DNA from 2 places in the Streptomyces sp. NPDC026394 genome. Region 1 is predicted to be linked to the other one. Evidence: predicted binding sites of a transcription regulator. Region 1 holds the regulator's gene; the other holds the start of a gene.

Region 1 (10,344 bases):
TGCCCGCGTCCATGGCGGAGTCGCCGCCGGCGCCGGCGCCGACGACCGTGTGCAGCTCGTCGATGAACGTGATGATCTGGCCGTCGCTGGACTTGATCTCCGCCAGTACGGTCTTGAGGCGCTCCTCGAACTCGCCGCGGTACTTCGCGCCCGCGACCATCGCGCCCAGGTCCAGGGCCACCAGCCGCTTGTCGCGCAGCGACTCGGGGACGTCGCCCTTCACTATCCGCTGCGCCAGGCCCTCGACGACGGCGGTCTTGCCGACGCCGGGCTCGCCGATGAGCACCGGGTTGTTCTTGGTGCGCCGCGAGAGCACCTGCACCACGCGGCGGATCTCCTGGTCACGGCCGATGACCGGGTCCAGCTTGCCCTCACGGGCGGCCGCCGTGAAGTCCGTACCGAACTTCTCCAGCGCCTTGTACGTGCCCTCCGGGTCCGGGTTGGTGACCCGCCGGCCGCCCCGGCTGTCCTCGAAGGCGCTCAGCAGCTTCTTGGCCGTGGCGCCCTGCTGCGCCAGCAGCTCGCCGGTGCGGCCGCCCTTGGCGGCGATGCCGATGAGCAGGTGCTCGGTGGAGATGAACTCGTCGCCCAGCTCCTTCGCGCGCTGCGCGGCGTCGGCGATGACGGCCAGGGTGTCGCGGTCGGGCTGCGGCGGGGCGACCGTGGAACCCTGCACGCTGGGCTGAGCGGCGAGCTGGCGCTCGGCGCCGGAGCGCAGCGCGACGGCGTCCGCGCCGACGGCGGCCAGCAGGTCGGTGATGTTCTCGTTGTCCGCGCCGGCGAGGAGGGCGAGCAGCAGATGCACGGGGGTCATGTCCGCGTGTCCCGCCGTCACCGCCCGCTCGTTGGCGGCGCTCAGCGCCTCACGGCTCTTGTTGGTCAGCTCGGCGTCCACTCGCGCGCTCCTCCTTGGGCTGGGTGCGTGATCGGTACCGTGGTCCGGCAGTGAAACCTGCTCAGCTCAACGTCCGATAAGTTGAGTCTATTCCACTCAACGCCGTTCCGGGGGCCGCACCGGCGTCTTTTCCCGACATCCCTCGGTTTTCCGGCCCTTCTCCGGGTGCACCGGACGGCCCGGACCATGCCCGCCGCCGTGGCGGAACCTGCCGAAGTCAGACGCTCTTCCCCGGGGCCGTACGGCGGCACCATGGCGTCTTCACGCCTCCTCCACGTTCCCTGCGCTGTCCCTTTGCAGGCCCTCCGCACGGCGCCCCCACAGGAACCCCAATTACTCTTCCGGTCATGGCCCACGACCTGGACGACCTCAGCCCCGAGTACCTCGCCTTCTGGAGCGAGCACCTCATGTGCACGCTGACCACCCTGCGCCCCGACGGCACGCCGCACGTCGTCCCGGTCGGTGTCACCTTCGACGCGAACCAGCGCATCGCCCGCGTGATCACCCGCAAGGACAGCAGCAAGGTCGGCCATGTCCTCGCCGGCGGCCCGGACGGCGCCCGGGTCGCGGTGTGCCAGCTGAACGGCAGGCGATGGGCCACCCTGGAGGGTGTCGCGCGGATCCGTACGGACGCGGACGTGGTGGCGGACGCGGTACGGCGCTACGCAGAGCGGTACGGACGCACCCCGACCCCCAAGCCGGACCGGGTAATGATCGAGATCACCGTCAACAAGGCGCTGGGCCGGGCGTAGCGCACCGGCGTCCGGCCGCCCGGAACGCCGGGCCGGGCGCACCGGGGAACGCCGGGCGGCGGCCGGAAGGTCCGCCATGCGTGCGGACCTGCCCCGCCGCCCGGCACCGCCCCCGCACCGCAGCCGGCCCACGGCGGTATCGTCACCCCCACACTCGCCACGTCCCCAGGGGGCGCGATGAACTCGGTCCGAGTGACGGCGATCGCCTGCCTGATGCCGCTGTCGGGGCTGGACGACGACCCCTTCCTGGTGGACGACCACGGCCGGCACGCCCTGTGCGCGCAGTGGGCCCGGGCCCGCGACTACGAGCTGACCTGCCGGCTGAGCGTGCACCAGCTCCGCGCCGGCCACACCACGCTGTGGCAGGACGTGACGGCCGGCCTGGTCGATGTGTTCATCGCCCCCGACCGCCGCACGCCGGAGAACGCGATCGCCTCGGCCGACGAGTTCTCCGCGCGGTGCACCGCCGCCGGCGTACGGCTGGAGACCGCCGACTGCGACGAACCGGTCCACACCACCGCGATGAGGTCCCACGTGCACCGCCGTCCGTCCATGCCGGCGGCCGGGCACCACGGCTGCTGAAACGGCCGCCGAAACGACGGCGGGGCCGGGATGCGCTGTGCACCCCGGCCCCGCCCGCAGACACCGACGGCCTACTCGGACCGCTTCTTCGGACGCCACACGACCAGCGCGCCGCCCTGCTGCACGTCCTGATACGGCACCAGGTCCCGACGGTACGAGGCGTGCACCGCCGCCTCCCGCTGCTGGATGGCGGCGGCCGCGCTCTCGACCGCGTGCTGGAGCTCGGCGACCCGCTGACGCAGGGCCGTGACCTGGTTCTCCAGCTCGATGATGCGCTTGATGCCGGCGAGGTTGATGCCCTCGTCCTGCGACAACCGCTGCACTTCCCGGAGCAGTTCGATGTCCCGGGAGGAGTAGCGCCGGCCGCGCCCCGCCGTACGGTCGGGCGAGACCAGCCCCAGGCGGTCGTACTGACGCAGGGTCTGCGGATGCAGACCCGAGAGCTGAGCCGCGACGGAAATGACGTACACCGGCGACTCTTCGGTCAGTTCGTACGGGTTCCGACGCCCGCCCCGGCCATCCATCCGACTCAAGCTCCCTTCGCGGCCTGGAACAGCTCCGCCCGCGGGTCCTCACCCGCGGTCGCCTCGCGGTAGGACTCCAACGACTCCCGTGCGGTGTCGCCGAGGTCCGTGGGGACGCTCACCTCGACGGTGACCAGCAGGTCGCCGCGGGTGCCGTCCTTGCGCGACGCTCCCTTGCCGCGCACGCGCATCGTACGTCCGTTGGGAGTCCCGGCCGGGAGCTTGAGCGTCACCGGCGGGCCGCCGAGTGTCGGCACCCGCACCTCGCCGCCCAGCGCCGCCTCCGGGAAGGTGACCGGGACGGTGACGGTCAGGTTGTCGCCCTTGCGGCCGAAGACCGGGTGGGCCTCGACGTGCACGACGACGTACAGATCGCCGTTCGGACCGCCGCGCTCGCCCGGGGCGCCCTTGCCGCGCAGCCGGATGCGCTGCCCGTCGGAGACGCCCGCCGGAATCCGCACCTGCATCGTGCGCGAACTGGTCGCCCGGCCGCTGCCCTTGCAGACGTCACAGGGGTTCTCCGCGATCAGTCCGCGTCCCTTGCAGTCCACACACGGGTCGGTCAGCGAGAAGCCGCCACCGCCGCCGCGGCTGACCTGCCCGGTACCGACGCAGGTCGGGCACACGCGCGGCGTGCCGTTCTTGTCGCCGGTGCCGGAACACGACTTGCAGCCCGCCTGGCTGGACATCCGCAGCGGGACCGTGGCCCCGTCCGCCGCCTCGGTGAAGCTGAGCGTCACCTCGGACTCGACGTCCTGCCCGCGGCGCGGCTGTGTACGCGTACCGCCACCACGGTTGAACAGGCCGCCGAAGACGTCGCCGAGCCCGCCGCCGAAGCCGCCGCCCGCCGTGCCGCCCTGGGCACCGCCGCCGCCTCCGAAGAGGTCGCCGAGGTCGAAGTTGAACGATCCACCACCGGCGCCGCCGGGGCCGGCGCGGAAGCCGCCGTTGCCGAACAGCGCCCGCGCCTCGTCGTACTCCTTGCGGCGCTTGGGGTCACCGAGGATGTCGTTGGCCTCGGAGATCTCCTTGAAGCGCTCCTCGGCCTTGGCGTCCCCCTTGTTGGCGTCCGGGTGGAACTCCCGGGCCAGCTTGCGGTACGCCTTCTTGATCTCCGCCTCGGTGGCGTCCTTCGGGACGCCGAGGACCTTGTAGTAGTCCTTCTCCACGAAGTCCTTGGTGTTCATCCCCGACGTCCCTCCTCCCGAACTGCTTCTTCCGTCGCCGCGTCAGCCCTCTTCCGGGCCACCGCTCTCCTCGTCAGAAGCCTTCACGTCGTCCTCCGAGGCGGCCTTGCCGGGCTGCGCGCCCGGCTGCGGCTCGGCGACCGCGACCCGCGCGGGGCGGATCGTTCGTTCACCGATGCGATACCCCGGCTGGAGGATGGCGACGCACGTGGTCTCCGTGACATCCGGAGCGTACGAGTGCATCAGGGCCTCGTGGATCGTCGGGTCGAAGGGCTCGCCCTCCTTGCCGAACTGCTGGAGGCCCAGCTTCGCGACCACCGTCTCCAGCGACTCGGCCACCGACTTGAAGCCGCCGACCAGCTCGCCGTGCTCCCGGGCCCGGCCGATGTCGTCGAGCACGGGCAGCAGCTCGGTGAGGAGGTTCGCCGCGGCGATCTCCTTCACCGACACCCGGTCCCGCTCCACCCGGCGACGGTAGTTCTGGTACTCCGCCTGGAGCCGCTGGAGGTCCGCGGTGCGCTCGTTGAGCGCGGTACGCACCTGGTCCAGCTGCGCCGTGACGGCTACGTCCTGGTTCGTTTCCCCGGCCGGGGCCGAGCCCGCCGTGTCGGCGGACTCGGCCTGCGCCGCGTCATCAGGGGTCTGTGCGGCTTCGGCGGGGACGTCGGGCTTCTTGTCCTCGAAGCCCGGAGTCTCCTCCGTCACGCGGCACCGTCCTTCTTGGGCTTCTCGTCGTCGACGATCTCGGCGTCGACCACGTCGTCCTCGGCCTTGGCCTGCTGGCCGCCCGCGGCACCGGCGGCGCCCTCGGCACCGCCCGCGGCCGCACCGGCGGCCTGCGCGTCGGCGTACATGGCCTGGCCCAGCTTCTGGCTGACCGCGGCGACCTTCTCGGTCGCGGTGCGGATCTCGGCCGTGTCCTCGCCCTTGAGCTTCTCCTTCAGCTCAGCGACGGCGGTCTCGACCTCGGTCTTCACCTCGGCGGGGACCTTCTCCTCGTTGTCCTTGAGGAACTTCTCCGTCTGGTAGACGAGCTGCTCGCCCTGGTTACGGGACTCGGCGGCCTCGCGGCGGCGGTGGTCCTCGTCCGCGTACTGCTCGGCCTCCTGGCGCATCCGGTCGACCTCGTCCTTCGGCAGCGAGGAGCCACCGGTGACGGTCATCTTCTGCTCCTTGCCGGTGCCGAGGTCCTTCGCCGCGACGTGCATGATGCCGTTCGCGTCGATGTCGAAGGCGACCTCGATCTGCGGCACGCCGCGCGGGGCCGGGGGCAGACCGGTCAGCTCGAACATGCCGAGCTTCTTGTTGTACGCCGCGATCTCGCGCTCGCCCTGGTAGACCTGGATCTGCACGGAGGGCTGGTTGTCCTCGGCGGTGGTGAAGATCTCCGAGCGCTTGGTCGGGATCGTCGTGTTCCGCTCGATGAGCTTGGTCATGATGCCGCCCTTGGTCTCGATACCGAGGGACAGCGGGGTGACGTCCAGCAGGAGGACGTCCTTGACCTCACCCTTGAGGACACCGGCCTGCAGCGACGCGCCGATGGCGACGACCTCGTCCGGGTTGACGCCCTTGTTGGCGTCCTTGCCGCCGGTCAGCTCCTTGACGAGCTCGGCGACGGCCGGCATCCGGGTCGAGCCGCCGACCAGGACCACGTGGTCGATCTCGGACAGCTCGATGCCGGCGTCCTTGATGACGTTGTGGAACGGGGTCTTGCAGCGCTCCAGGAGGTCCGAGGTGAGCTGCTGGAACTGCGCCCGGGTGAGCTTCTCGTCCAGGTGCAGCGGGCCCTCGGCGGAGGCGGTGATGTAAGGGAGGTTGATCGTCGTCTCGGTGGACGAGGACAGCTCGATCTTCGCCTTCTCCGCGGCCTCGCGCAGACGCTGGAGCGCCATCTTGTCCTTGGAGAGGTCGACGCCGTGGCCGTTGTTGAACTGCTTGACCAGGTAGTCGACGACACGCTGGTCCCAGTCGTCACCACCGAGGTGGTTGTCGCCGTTGGTCGCCTTGACCTCGACGACACCGTCGCCGATCTCCAGCAGCGAGACGTCGAAGGTACCGCCACCGAGGTCGAAGACCAGGATGGTCTGGTCGTCCTTCTCCAGGCCGTAGGCCAGGGCCGCGGCGGTGGGCTCGTTGACGATGCGCAGGACGTTCAGGCCCGCGATCTCGCCGGCCTCCTTGGTGGCCTGGCGCTCGGAGTCGTTGAAGTAGGCCGGAACGGTGATGACCGCGTCCGCGACCTTCTCGCCGAGGTAGGCCTCCGCGTCCCGCTTGAGCTTCTGCAGGATGAAGGCGCTCATCTGCTGCGGGTTGAAGTCCTTGCCGTCCAGGTTGACCTTCCAGTCAGTGCCCATGTGGCGCTTGACCGAACGGATCGTCCTGTCGACGTTGGTGACCGCCTGGCGCTTCGCGACCTCGCCGACCAGCACCTCGCCGTTCTTGGCGAAGGCGACGACGGACGGCGTGGTCCTGGCGCCCTCGGCGTTGGTGATGACGGTGGGCTCACCGCCTTCGAGAACACTGACGACGGAGTTCGTCGTGCCCAGGTCGATGCCGACCGCACGTGCCATTTCGATTCCTCCAGTGACTTGAGTGGAACAGACTCAAGCGTGCAGCACCGTCGCCAGCCTGTCAATTGACCTGAGTCGGGCCCGCTCAACTTTTATGTCGGGCTTATCGTCACTCCCTCTTCGGAGGACGCCGCCCGGGGCGGGAAGGGTTGCCTGCGCGACACAGATCACCGGCCGGGCGGCTTCATGGCGCTCGGGATACTGGGTAACCTCAGCGCAGACCCGAAAAGTTACTGCTTAGTAATCGCTGTAGTCCTCGTAACCGCGGACTCCGCGTACCCCTCGTACGTACGCGCAGCCCCTCAAGTATTCCCCGTAACCCCCGCACTCGCAGGCCCGAGGAGCCACCCATGCAACTCGCCGCGATCATCGTGTCGCTGGTCCTAATCGCGGTCGGCGTCGCACTGTTCGGCCGTGCCATCCTGCAGATCGTCCGCCAGCTGCGGCTCGGCCAGCCCGTACCCGCCGGCACCCGGACCGATGCCCCGACGCAACGCACGGTCACGGTGGTCAAGGAGTTCCTCGGCCACACCCGGATGAACCGCTGGGGCGTCGTGGGCGCGGCGCACTGGTTCGTGGCGGTGGGCTTCTTCTCGCTGCTGCTGACGATCGTCAACGCCATCGGCCAGCTCTTCAAGGCCGACTGGCTGCTGCCCGTCGTCGGCGAGTGGGCGCCGTACAACGTCTTCGTCGAGTTCATCGGCACGATGACGGTGCTCGGCATCCTGGCCCTGATCGTCATCCGGCAGCTCAGCAAGCCGGGCAAGCCGGGCCGCAAGTCCCGCTTCGCGGGCTCCAACTTCGGCCAGGCGTACTTCGTCGAGGCCGTCATCCTCATCGTCGGCGTCTGCATCTTCATGCTGCACGCGCTGGAGGGCGCCCAGCACCACGTGGACGGTTACGAGGCGTCGTTCTTCATCTCGTACCCGGTGGTCTCCTGGCTGGAGGGCATGGACGTCGCGACGCTCCAGAACCTCACCTACTTCTTCGCCGGCCTGAAGATCGCCACGTCCTTCATCTGGATGATCACGGTCGCGCTGAAGACCGACATGGGTGTGGCCTGGCACCGCTTCCTCGCCTTCCCGAACATCTGGTTCAAGCGCGAGGCCGACGGCGACGTCGCGCTCGGCGCGCTCCAGCCCATGACCAGCGCGGGCAAGCCGATCGACTTCGAAGACCCCGGCGAGGACGACCAGTTCGGCGTCTCCCAGGTCGAGCACTTCTCCTGGAAGGGCCTGCTCGACTTCTCCACCTGCACCGAGTGCGGCCGCTGCCAGTCGCAGTGCCCCGCCTGGAACACCGGCAAGCCGCTGTCGCCGAAGCTGATGATCATGGCGCTGCGGGACCATGCGCACGCCAAGGCCCCGTACCTGCTCGCCGGCGGCGGCAAGGACGAGGAGGGCGCCGAGAAGGCGACCGCCGCCCAGCTCAAGGACGTGCCGGCGACGGCGCTGGCCGAGGCCGAGCGCCCCCTGATCGGCACCCTCGAAGAGGGCGGCGTCATCGACCCCGACGTCCTGTGGTCCTGCACCACCTGCGGCGCCTGCGTCGAGCAGTGCCCCGTCGACATCGAGCACATCGACCACATCGTCGACATGCGCCGCTACCAGGTCATGATCGAGTCGAGCTTCCCCAGCGAGGCCGGCACGATGCTGAAGAATCTGGAGAAGAAGGGCAACCCCTGGGGCCTCGCCAAGAAGCAGCGCCTGGCCTGGACCAAGGAGGTCGACTTCGAGGTCCCGGTCGTCGGCAAGGACGTCGAGGACCTCACCGAGGTCGAGTACCTGTACTGGGTCGGCTGCGCGGGCGCCCTGGAGGACCGCGCCAAGAAGACCACCAAGGCGTTCGCCGAGCTGCTGCACATCGCGGGCGTGAAGTTCGCGATCATGGGCGGCGACGAGAAGTGCACCGGTGACTCGCCGCGCCGGCTGGGCAACGAGTTCCTGTTCCAGCAGCTTGGCGCGGAGAACGTCGCCTCGCTCAACGCGGCCTTCGGCGAGGACGACGAGGACCCGGCGACGAAGAAGCCCAAGTCCGCGAAGAAGATCGTCGCGACCTGCCCGCACTGCTTCAACACGATCGCGAACGAGTACCCCCAGCTCGGGGGCGAATTCGAGGTCATCCACCACACCCAGTTGCTCCAGCACCTGATCGACGAGGGCAAGCTGGTCCCCGTCACCCCGGTCGAGGGCCTGATCACCTACCACGACCCCTGCTACCTGGGCCGCCACAACAAGGTCTACACACCGCCGCGCGAGATCATCGCGAAGGTGCCGGGCCTGCGGAACGAGGAGATGCACCGCCACAAGGAGCGCGGCTTCTGCTGTGGCGCGGGTGGCGCGCGGATGTGGATGGAGGAGCGGATCGGCAAGCGCATCAACAACGAGCGCGTCGACGAGGCCCTGTCCCTCAACCCGGACATCGTCTCCACCGCCTGCCCGTTCTGTCTGGTCATGCTGACCGACTCCGTGAACGGCAAGAAGAACGACGGCGTGGCGAAGGAGTCCGTCCAGGTCGTCGACGTGGCCCAGCTCCTGCTGGACTCCGTCAGGACTCCGGTGGATCCGGCGGGTGAGGACGCGTCGGCGGATGCGGCTGAGCCGGAGACGGTGAAGTAGCGACCGGTTTTCTGCTCGGCCCACGGCCGGTTCCGCTTCGGCGGGGCCGGTCGTGGTGGTTTGTGCTGACGCACGGCTCGCGTTGCGTTCGTTGTGAGTGCGGGAGCGCGCAGGAGGCCAACTCTCCCCCAGCCTTCGGCCGGGGGTACCCCCACCAGCGCGCCAGGCCTGTGCCACTGCACAGCCCGGTCACTCGGCCATACGTACCGAAGTCGTCGCGACGTGCGGCGCCGTCACGACGTACCGTCCCGTACATGAGATCCGCTTCCGCCGCCCTGGCCACGGCCGCCGCGCTCACCGCACTCGTCACGCTGACCGGGTGCGGCGGCGCGTCGCGGGCGGCGGATCCCGGGCAGCCGTCCGCCCGGCCCTTCGAGGGCCTGCCCTTCACCGGTGTCCTGATCGCCGACGGCGAGCACTACTGCACCGCGAGCGTCATCGACAGCCCGAAGGGCAACATGCTCGCCACCGCGGCGCACTGCGTGCACTTCCAGGGCGAGGACGCGTCCGAGGGGTACGAGCCCGGCCCGATCACCGGCGACATACAGTTCGCGCCACGCTTCTCCGGGGCCGGGGAGGGCACGTTCCCGTACGGCAAGTGGAAGGTCAGCAGCGTCCATGTGCCCACGGCGTGGACCGAGGACGACGACCGCGGTGACTACGCCTTCCTGACCGTCGAGCCGGACGCCCAGGGCCGCTCCGTGCAGGAGGTCGTCGGCGCCGCCACCCCCGACTGGTCCTCGGGCCCCCGCCGCCACGTCACCGTCGTCGGCTACCCCAACGAGTCCTACAACCCCGGCAACCGCCCCATCACCTGCACCACGGACACCCGGCGCGACGACGACGAGCCGTACATGCTCCAGATGCGGTGCGGCGGCTTCTACGACGGCACCAGCGGCGGCCCCTGGCTCGCCGACCACCACGACGCCCGCCGCCCCGGACGCCTGATCGGCGTCCTGAGCGGCGGCGACACCGACGCCGAGTCGACGGCCGTGCTCTTCGGCAAGGAGGCGCGGGAGCTGTACGAGCGGGTGGCGCGGGGCACGGCGAAGTCGGCCTGATCGGTACTGTCGCATTCCGTCCCCGCCATTGCGCCGTCCATGACCGCCCTGCACCATCACCAGCGACCGACGGTGCCAGACGGTTCTACTGGGCCTCTTGAGGCCGGACGGGACACGGTGGACGCATGCCCGGACGAGGACGAGGACGAGGACGA
Region 2 (10,344 bases), on a different contig from region 1:
CCTCCGGGGCGGCCGGGGCCGAGGCCGGGGTCAGGGCCAGGTCGAGGACCTGGCGGACGTCGGAGACCGGGTGGACGTCCAGCTTCTCCAGGATCTCGGCGGGGACGTCGTCCAGGTCCGGCTCGTTGCGCTTGGGGATGACCACGGTCGTGATGCCCGCCCGGTGCGCCGCGAGCAGCTTCTGCTTGACGCCGCCGATCGGCAGTACCCGCCCGGTCAGTGAGACCTCGCCGGTCATCGCCACGTCCGGGCGCACCTGCCGCCCGGAGAGCAGCGAGGCCAGCGCCGTCGTCATCGTCACGCCCGCGCTCGGGCCGTCCTTCGGTACCGCGCCCGCCGGTACGTGCAGGTGGACGCCGCGCTCCTTCAAGTCACCGACCGGCAGCTCCAGTTCCGCGCCGTGCGAACGCAGGAAGGACAGCGCGATGTGCGCGGACTCCTTCATCACGTCGCCCAACTGGCCGGTGAGCTGGAGCCCGGACGCGCCGGTCTCCGGATCGGCGAGCGAGGCTTCCACGTACAGCACGTCGCCGCCCGCGCCGGTGACCGCGAGGCCGGTGACCACGCCGGGTACGGACGTGCGCCGTTCGGCGGGGTCCTGCGCCGACTCGGGGGTGTGGTGCGGGCGCCCGATCAGCGGGCGCAGTTCGTCCACGCCGACCGTGAAGGGCAGCTCGCGCTCGCCCAGTTCGCTCTGGGCCGCGACCTTGCGCAGCAGCCGCCCGACGGCCCGCTCCAGGTTCCGTACGCCCGCCTCGCGGGTGTACTCACCGGCGAGCTTGTGCAGCGCCTCGTCCGTGAACGTGACCTCGTCGGGCTCCAGCCCGGCCCGCTCCAGTTGGCGCGGCAGCAGATGATCGCGGGCGATGACGACCTTCTCGTCCTGGGTGTAACCGTCGAGCCGGACCAGCTCCATGCGATCGAGCAGCGGCTCCGGTATGGCCTCCAGGACGTTGGCGGTGGCCAGGAAGACCACGTCGCTCAGGTCGAGCTCGACCTCCAGGTAATGGTCCCGGAAGGTGTGGTTCTGCGCCGGGTCGAGGACTTCGAGGAGGGCGGCGGCCGGGTCGCCCCGGAAGTCCGAGCCGACCTTGTCGATCTCGTCGAGCAGGACGACCGGGTTCATCGAGCCGGCCTCCTTGATCGCCCGCACGATGCGGCCGGGCAGCGCGCCGACGTACGTACGCCGGTGGCCGCGGATCTCCGCCTCGTCCCGTACGCCGCCGAGCGCGACCCGGACGAACTTGCGCCCCATGGAACGGGCCACGGACTCGCCCAGCGACGTCTTGCCGACGCCGGGCGGCCCGACCAGCGCCAGCACGGCGCCGCCCGCCCGTCGCCCACCGCCACCCTTGCCGGAATCGCTGCGCGATGCCCCTGCTGCCGGCCCGCCGACCAGGCCCGGACCACGGTCCGCGCGCCGCTTGCGCACGGCCAGGTACTCGGTGATGCGCTCCTTGACGTCCTCCAGACCGGCGTGGTCGGCGTCCAGGACCTCCTTGGCGCCGGGGATGTCGTACGCGTCCTCCGTGCGCTCGTTCCACGGCAGCTCCAGCACCGTGTCCAGCCAGGTCCTGATCCAGCTTCCCTCGGGGCTCTGGTCGCTGGACCGCTCCAGCTTGTCGACCTCCTTGAGGGCCGCCTTGCGGACGTCCTCGGGCAGCCGGGCCGCCTCGACGCGGGCGCGGTAGTCCTCGCCCTCGTCCTCCGGGTCGCCGTTCAGCTCGGCCAGCTCCTTGCGGACGGCCTCCATCTGGCGGCGCAGCAGGAACTCGCGCTGCTGCTTGTCGACGCCCTCCTGGACGTCCTTGGCGATGGCCTCCGCCACGTCCTGCTCGGCGAGGTGCTCGCGCAGCGCTTCGGTGGCCTGCTTCAGGCGGGCCACCGGGTCGGTGGTCTCCAGCAGCCGCACCTTCTGCTCGGTGCTCAGGAACGGCGAGTAACCGGAGTTGTCCGCGAGCTGCGACACGTCCTCGATCTGCTGGACGCGGTCCACGACCTGCCAGGCGCCGCGCTTCTTGAGCCAGTCGGTGGCCAGCGCCTTGTACTCCTTGACCAGCTCGGTGACCGCCCCGGGCAGGGGCTCGGGCGCCGTCTCGTCGACGGTGGTGCCCTCCACCCACAGGGCGGCGCCGGGGCCGGTGGTCCCGGCGCCGATCTTCACGCGGCCGAGCCCGCGGATGAGCGCGCCGGGGTCGCCGTCGGACAGCCGTCCGACCTGCTCGACGCGGCCGAGCACACCGATCGCCGCGTACGCGCCGTCGATCCGCGGCACAAGAAGCACGCGCGGCTTGTTACCCGGTGAGGCGGCGGACTGCGCGGCCTCGACCGCGGCCCGTACGTCCGCCTCGGAAAGGTCCAGCGGCACCACCATGCCGGGCAGCACGACCTCGTCGTCGAGGGGCAGCACGGGCAGAGTGAGCGAGGTGGACGTCGAAGCCATGATCTCCCCTTCGGCAGGCAAGTTGAGCAATACCCACTCAATGCTTGGGGGTGCGCGGATGTTCCCTGGTCCCTGTTCGCTGTGAGCGATCACTCTCGCGGCGTTGTGGCTGGGGTTCCTGTTGTCCTCAATCGCCGGACGGGCTTGGGGTGGCGCTGCCGGGCCCTTTGGTGGGGGCTGGTGGGGTGCGCGTCGTGCGCGATGGGGCCGGAGGGTGGGGGCTCGGGGCCACTCCGGGGTCACTCTCCCCCAGCCTCCGGCCGGGGGAGAGATGGCAACCAATGCGAGCCGTGCGTCAGCACAAAACCTCGCGCGAAGCGCGCCCGCGCGCGCTCAGCCCTGAGCCATGTGCATGAACTCCCAGACGTGCCCGTCAGGGTCCTGGAAGCTGACGCCGTACATGGGCCCCGCTTCCATCACCGGCTTCCACGCACTCGCGCCGGCGGCCAACGCCTTGGCCAGGGTGGCGTCGGCCTCTTCCCGGCTGTCGCAGGACAGACACGTGAGGACTTCCTTCGTCTTCGCGGCGTCGCTGATGTCGCCGTTGATGAAGTCCCGGAAGCGGTCCTCCTGGAGGAGCATGACGCAGATGTTCTCCTCGACGACCATGCACAGGGTGTGCTCGTCGGAGAAGTCGGGGTTGAAGGCGAAGCCGAGGCGGGTGAAGAACTCGCGGGACACGGCGATGTCCTTGACCGGCAGGTTCACGAAGATCATGCGCATGATGGGTGCCTCTTCCTGACGGAGCGGGGCCCCGGCCTCCGCGGCCGGGTGCAACCCTCGCTCCACCTCCCCGTGAAGCCGTGGAGAAGCGTGCTCAGGAAGCTAGCAACGCCCACTGACAATCGCCGCCGGGCGAGGCCCGCGGGAGCGTCGCAGGAGGGGCCGGGTGAGGGTTCCGAGGACGAGGGCGAGGAAGTGGCCCGAGTCGCTGACGGGGTCGCCGGAGAGCAGCAGATTGCTGACGGCGAACCAGGTCACGCCTGCCAGGAGCGGCCACCGGACCCAGCCGGGCAGCAGGCCCGCCAGCGCGCCGGTACAGGCCATCACGCCGAAGCTGATGCCGTAGTCGAGGCGTTGCAGCGAGTCGACGGGGAGGTGGCCGAGGGCGACCGCGGCACCGACCGGGAGTTCGGTGGCGAGCGTCGCGACCACGTGGCCGCCGAAGAAGACCGCGGCCGTCCGCAGGGCGCCGGCCCGGCGCTCCAGGGCCGTCAGGACGACCAGGAAGGCGACGGCGTACGCGGAGGTCGGACCGCCGGCGATCCACAGGGCGCTGGCGACGAGCACCAGCAGGGGCGCCTGCGCCAGGTGCTCGACGTCCGTACTGGAGGCCTGGAGCAGGCTGTGGACCAGTTCCGGGTCGGCGTGCTCGGCGAAGAGCGAGGTCGCGACGAGGAGGAGGGTGTAGCCGAAGGTGAAGGGGGTGGCGAGGGGGCCGGGGAGCAGGCGCCAGGGCTTGGGCCACCGGCTCGGGCTCCGGCCGGGCCACGTCGGCCGCGACACCGGAACGGGCCCCGTCGCCGGCGCGGAACCGGCGGGTGGCACACCCCCGGAAGCCGGTACGGAATCGGCGGACGGCACCCCACCGGAGACCGGCGCGGGACGGGCGACCGCCGCAGCCCCGGCGCCGACGCCACCGCCCGCCCCGGCCCTCGCCCCCTGCCTGGGCACCCCCTCCAGCGGCACCCCTTCCAGCGGCGCCGCCTCATCGGCCCCGCCTCCCGCGAAAGGGGCCGTTCGGGCAGTGGGGGCTCCCTCGTCGGGTGGCGTCTTTGCGGAGGCTGCTGCCGTGTTCACCCGGCTCACTGGTGGCTGGCCCCTTCCGTCCGTGGCTGTCGGCGCCGTCGGGGCGTCCGCCACTGAGGATCTACGTACGGGACAGCCTGCACGTTCAACCCATGAGCGAGCTGTGCCCGTGACCTGCGTCACGGGCGGCGCGGCCCGGTCCGGTCCGGTCCGTAAACCGGTTGGACCCGTCCCGCCCCGGTTGGCCAGGATGGCCGCCATGTCTCATCCCGCGCACGCCATGCCCGACCACCCCGTGCACGTGTCCGGCCCGCCCGCGCCCGGCGGTGGACCGCGGGTCCTCGACCGCCGAGAGGGCCCGTACGGGGAGGTGGTGCTGCGGCAGCGGGGCGAGCACTTCGAGATCATCGCCAACGGGTGTTTTCTGATGGACACCTCGGACGGGCGGTCCGAGCGGCTGCTGGTGGACGCGGCACTGGCGGAGCTGGGGGGCACGGAGGCACCGCACCGTGTGCTGATCGGCGGGCTCGGGGTCGGGTTCTCCCTGGTCAGGGCGGCGGAGGAGGCCCGATGGGGCCAGATCACGGTGGTGGAGCGGGAGGCCGCGGTCATCGACTGGCACCGTGCCGGGCCGCTGTCGGCGGTGTCCGGGGCGGCGCTCGCCGATCCCCGTACCGAGATCGTCGCCGCCGACCTGGTCGCGTACGTGCGCGAGGGCGCCGGGCCGCGCACGTTCGACGCGCTGTGCCTGGACATCGACAACGGGCCGGAGTGGACCGTCACGGAGGACAACGGCGGCCTCTACTCCCCCGCCGGTCTGGCGGCCTGCCGGGCGCGCCTGACGCCCGGCGGCGTGCTCGCGGTGTGGTCGGCGCAGCCGTCGTCCGCGTTCGAAGAAGCGCTGCGAAATGCCGGGTTCACCGGCGTACGTACCGAAGAGATCCCCGTTGTCCGAGGCGTCCCCGACGTGGTGCACCTCGCGCGCAAGGGCGCGTAGCCGATGGTCATACCCTGCCCTTACGCTGCTGCCCAGCAGTACGCGACCATGCAGCACGGGGACACGCAGGGGCGGGCGATGGATCAGACGCAGACCACCCAGGGCGGCACCGCCGCGGCCACGCCCGGCGCCCAGCGCCGGATCCTCGTCGTGGAGGACGACCCGACGATCGTCGACGCCATCGCGGCCCGGCTGCGCGCCGAGGGCTTCCAGGTGCAGACGGCCACCGACGGCCCGGCCGCGGTGGACACCGCCGAGGCGTGGCAGCCGGACCTGTTGGTCCTGGACGTGATGCTGCCGGGCTTCGACGGGCTGGAGGTGTGCCGCCGGGTGCAGGCGCGGCGCCCGGTGCCCGTCATGATGCTCACCGCGCGGGACGACGAGACGGACATGCTGGTCGGTCTCGGGGTCGGCGCGGACGACTACATGACCAAACCGTTCTCCATGCGGGAGCTGGCGGCCCGGGTGCATGTGCTGCTGCGCCGCGTGGAGCGGGCGGCGCTGGCCGCGCACACCCCGCGCAGCGGCATCCTGCGCCTGGGCGAGCTGGAGATCGACCACGCGCAGCGCCGGGTGCGGGTGCGCGGCACCGACGTGCACCTGACACCGACCGAGTTCGACCTGCTGGTGTGTCTGGCCAACACGCCGCGCGCGGTGCTCTCCCGTGAGCAGTTGCTGGCCGAGGTGTGGGACTGGGCGGACGCCTCCGGCACCCGTACGGTCGACAGCCACATCAAGGCGCTGCGCCGCAAGATCGGTGCGGAGCGCATCCGTACGGTGCACGGTGTCGGGTACGCGCTGGAGACCCCGCCGGTATGACGGCCCCCACCCGCCGCCGGCCGGCCGCCGAGAAGGAGCGGGCCGGACGCCAGGCCCGCGACCGGGCCAGGGAGAGTCTGCGGGACGGTCCGGCCGCCCTGCGGGAGCGGGTCTGGGTCCCGTTCTGGCGGCGGGTCTGGGAGGGGCTGCGCCCGCTGGACCCGTACCGCTCGGTCAAGGCGGCGCTCGGCGCGCTGGTCATCGTCTCGGTGATCATCACCACGCTGCTGGTGTTCGTCGCCATCCACTCCGACACCGAGCTGCGGGTCATCACGGTCTTCTCGATCATCGCCTCGCTGCTGGTCACCCAGTTCGTCGCGCAGGGTCTGACGGCGCCGCTGGACGACATGACGGACGTGACCCGGGCGATGGCGGACGGCGACTACACCCGGCGGGTGCGCGGCGGGCGGCGCGACGAGTTCGGCGACCTGGCCGACGCGTTCAACCGGATGGCCGCCGATCTGGAGGCGGTGGACACCCACCGCAAGGAGCTGGTCGCCAACGTCTCGCACGAGCTGCGCACCCCGATAGCGGCCCTGCGCGCCGTCCTGGAGAACGTGGTGGACGGGGTCTGCGAGCCCGATCCGGAAACGATGCGGACGGCCCTGAAGCAGACGGAGCGGCTGGGGCGGCTGGTGGAGCACCTGCTGGACCTGTCGCGGCTGGACAACGGCGTGGTGCCGCTGCACGCCCGCCGCTTCGAGGTGTGGCCGTACCTGTCGGGGGTGCTCAAGGAGGCCAACATGAGCCGCGGCGCCTCCACGCTCCGGGGGCTCGCCGGCTCCGGCACCCACACCCGTACGGACGTCCATCTGCACCTGGACGTCTCGCCGCCGGAACTGGCCGCGTACGCGGACGCCGAGCGGCTCCACCAGGTCGTGGCGAACCTGATCGACAACGCCATCAAGCACAGCCCGCGGCACGGCCGGGTCACGGTGCTGGCACGGGGCGGCGAGACGCCCGGGGGCCTGGAGCTGGAGGTGCAGGACGAGGGCCCGGGCATCCCGGAATCCGAGCGGCACCACGTCTTCGAACGGTTCAACCGGGGCGACCCGGCGGCGTCGGGTCCGGGCAGCGACGGCGGTACGGGGCTGGGCCTGGCGATCGCGCGCTGGGCGGTGGATCTGCACGGGGGACGGATCCGGGTGGCCGAATCGCCGCGCGGCTGCCGTATCCGCGTCACCCTTCCGGGAAGCGACTCCGTTCGAGGTTGACGCCGGGTGTCGTAGGGTCGGTGGTGGAAGCACACACTCCGTGGGTGCGGCGGCGATGCCGCGTACCCGAACGCAGGCAAACCTGGTGTGTTTCCCGTCGAGTCATGCCTCGAAACCCCTTGCCGAATGTGACGTGCACGACGACTGACGGCCCCGGACTGCACCAAAGGTCCCGAGAGGCGTAGCCTTTATTCCCGCTGTCCACCACCTTAGGAAGCGGAAGAGGGCGGTTGCCGCCGTGTCGCCACAGTCCCCCAACAGTTCGAGCACTTCGACTGACCAAGAGGGGCAGGGTAAGAACCCTGCTGCCGCGTTCGGTCCGAACGAGTGGCTCGTCGACGAGATCTACCAGCAGTACCTCCAGGACCCGAACTCGGTAGACCGAGCCTGGTGGGACTTCTTCGCCGACTACAAGCCGGGAGCGGGCGCCGCCGCGTCGGCCCCGGCGAGTGACGGCAGCCCCGCCACTCCCGCCGCCGGAACGGCCCAGGCCGCCCCCGCGACGCCGAGCACGCCGGCGGCCCCCGCCGCGCCACAGCCCGCCGCCGCGCAGCCCGCCGCTCCGGCCCGGCCTGCCGCGAGCGCCCCGGCGCCCGCCAAGGCCGCCCCGGCGAAGGCCGAACCCGCGAAGCCCGCTCAGCCCACCGCCAAGCCCGCTGCCAAGAAGGACGATGTGAAGCCCGACGAGGCGCCCGCAGGCCCGGAACTGGTCACCCTCCGTGGCCCCTCCGCCGCCGTGGCGAAGAACATGAACGCCTCTCTGGAGCTGCCCACGGCCACGTCCGTGCGCGCCGTCCCGGTGAAGCTGCTGTTCGACAACCGCATCGTCATCAACAACCACCTCAAGCGCGCCCGTGGCGGGAAGGTCTCCTTCACCCACCTCATCGGGTACGCGATGGTGCAGGCCCTCAAGGCCATGCCGTCGATGAACTACTCCTTCCAGGAGAAGGACGGCAAGCCGACCCTGGTCAAGCCCGAGCACGTCAACCTGGGCCTGGCCATCGACCTGGTGAAGCCCAACGGTGACCGCCAGCTCGTCGTCGCCGCCATCAAGAAGGCGGAGACGCTCAGCTTCTTCGAGTTCTGGCAGGCGTACGAGGACATCGTCCGCCGTGCCCGCAACAACAAGCTGACGATGGACGACTTCACCGGAGTCACCGCGTCGCTGACCAACCCGGGCGGCATCGGCACCGTCCACTCCGTGCCCCGCCTGATGCCCGGCCAGGGCCTCATCATCGGCGTCGGCGCGATGGACTACCCGGCCGAGTTCCAGGGCACCTCGCAGGACACCCTGAACAAGCTGGGCATCGCCAAGGTCATGACGCTGACCAGCACGTACGACCACCGCGTGATCCAGGGCGCCGCCTCCGGCGAGTTCCTGCGCATCATGAACCAGCTTCTGCTCGGCGAGAACGACTTCTTCGACGACATCTTCAAGTCGCTGCGCATCCCCTACGAGCCGGTGCGCTGGCTGCGCGACATCGACGTCAGCCACGACGACGACGTCACCAAGGCGGCCCGGGTCTTCGACCTGATCCACGCCTACCGGGTGCGCGGCCACGTCATGGCCGACACCGACCCGCTGGAGTACGAGCAGCGCAAGCACCCCGACCTCGACATCATCGAGCACGGGCTGACGCTGTGGGACCTGGAGCGCGAGTTCGCCGTCGGCGGCTTCGCCGGCAAGACCATGATGAAGCTGCGCGACATCCTGGGCGTGCTGCGCGACTCGTACTGCCGCACCACCGGCATCGAGTTCATGCACATCCAGGACCCCAAGCAGCGCAAGTGGATCCAGGACCGGGTCGAGCGCGGGCACTCCAAGCCGGAGCGCGAGGAGCAGCTGCGCATCCTGCGCCGGCTGAACTCCGCCGAGGCGTTCGAGACGTTCCTCCAGACGAAGTACGTCGGCCAGAAGCGGTTCTCCCTGGAGGGCGGCGAGTCCGTCATCCCGCTGCTGGACGCGGTCATCGACTCGGCCGCCGAGTCGCGCCTGGACGAGGTCGTCATCGGCATGGCCCACCGCGGCCGTCTGAACGTGCTCGCCAACATCGTCGGCAAGTCGTACGCGCAGATCTTCCGCGAGTTCGAGGGCAACCTCGACCCGAAGTCGATGCACGGCTCCGGCGACGTGAAGTACCACCTGGGCGCCGAGGGCACCTTCACCGGCCTGGACGGCGAGCAGATCAAGGTCTCGCTGGCCGCCAACCCCTCGCACCTCGAAGCGGTCGACCCGATCGTCGAGGGCATCGCCCGCGCCAAGCAGGACATCATCGGCAAGGGCGGCACGGACTTCACCGTTCTGCCGGTCCAGCTCCACGGCGACGCGGCCTTCGCGGGCCAGGGTGTGGTCGCCGAGACGCTGAACATGTCGCAGCTGCGCGGCTACCGCACCGGCGGCACGGTGCACATCGTCATCAACAACCAGGTCGGCTTCACCGCCGCGCCGGAGTCGGCCCGCTCCTCCATGTACGCCACGGACGTGGCCCGCATGATCGAGGCGCCGATCTTCCACGTGAACGGTGACGACCCGGAGGCCGTGGTGCGGGTCGCGCGGCTCGCCTTCGAGTTCCGCCAGGCGTTCAACAAGGACGTCGTCATCGACATGATCTGCTACCGGCGCCGCGGTCACAACGAGACCGACAACCCGGGCTTCACGCAGCCGCTGATGTACGACCTGATCGACAAGAAGCGCTCGGTGCGCAAGCTCTACACCGAGTCGCTGATCGGCCGCGGCGACATCACGCTGGAGGAGGCCGAGCAGGCCCTCCAGGACTTCCAGGGCCAATTGGAGAAGGTCTTCACGGAGGTCCGCGAGGCCACCACCGCCCCGGCCGCCCCCGAGGTGCCGGAGCCGCAGGCCGAGTTCCCGGTCGCCGTGGACACCGCGATCTCCCAGGAGGTCGTCAAGCGGATCGCCGAGTCCCAGGTCAACATCCCCGAGCGGGTCACCGTCCACCCGCGCCTGCTGCCGCAGTTGCAGCGCCGCGCGGCCCAGGTGGAGGACGACACCATCGACTGGGGTACGGGCGAGACCCTCGCCTTCGGCTCCCTGCTGATGGAGGGCACCCCGGTCCGCCTCTCGGGCCAGGACTCCCGCCGCGGCACCTTCGGCCAGCGCC

Evidence for each region. Region 1 encodes HspR, which represses chaperone genes until heat shock. Its sites were predicted from a motif close to TTGAGNNNNNNNNNCTCAA; they were not measured.
Region 2: the regulator HspR is predicted to act here: its motif matches at 2,466-2,484, upstream of lon (endopeptidase La).

The regions. Positions count from the first base shown of each region.
Region 1 covers NZ_JBVHPX010000019.1:115,464-125,807, forward strand. The annotation lists gene clpB (ATP-dependent chaperone ClpB) at 1-895, opposite strand, end outside; gene ACZ4QV_RS32460 (TIGR03618 family F420-dependent PPOX class oxidoreductase) at 1,243-1,647, shown strand; gene ACZ4QV_RS32465 (hypothetical protein) at 1,825-2,229, shown strand; gene ACZ4QV_RS32470 (heat shock protein transcriptional repressor HspR) at 2,301-2,753, opposite strand; gene dnaJ (molecular chaperone DnaJ) at 2,759-3,940, opposite strand; gene grpE (nucleotide exchange factor GrpE) at 3,983-4,645, opposite strand; gene dnaK (molecular chaperone DnaK) at 4,642-6,510, opposite strand; gene ACZ4QV_RS32490 ((Fe-S)-binding protein) at 6,861-9,128, shown strand; gene ACZ4QV_RS32495 (trypsin-like serine peptidase) at 9,383-10,189, shown strand.
Region 2 covers NZ_JBVHPX010000001.1:389,799-400,142, reverse strand. The annotation lists gene lon (endopeptidase La) at 1-2,443, opposite strand, end outside; gene ACZ4QV_RS01820 (VOC family protein) at 2,777-3,166, opposite strand; gene ACZ4QV_RS01815 (rhomboid-like protein) at 3,269-3,949, opposite strand; gene ACZ4QV_RS01810 (spermidine synthase family protein) at 4,452-5,189, shown strand; gene ACZ4QV_RS01805 (response regulator transcription factor) at 5,268-6,008, shown strand; gene ACZ4QV_RS01800 (sensor histidine kinase) at 6,005-7,222, shown strand; gene ACZ4QV_RS01795 (multifunctional oxoglutarate decarboxylase/oxoglutarate dehydrogenase thiamine pyrophosphate-binding subunit/dihydrolipoyllysine-residue succinyltransferase subunit) at 7,461-10,344, shown strand, end outside.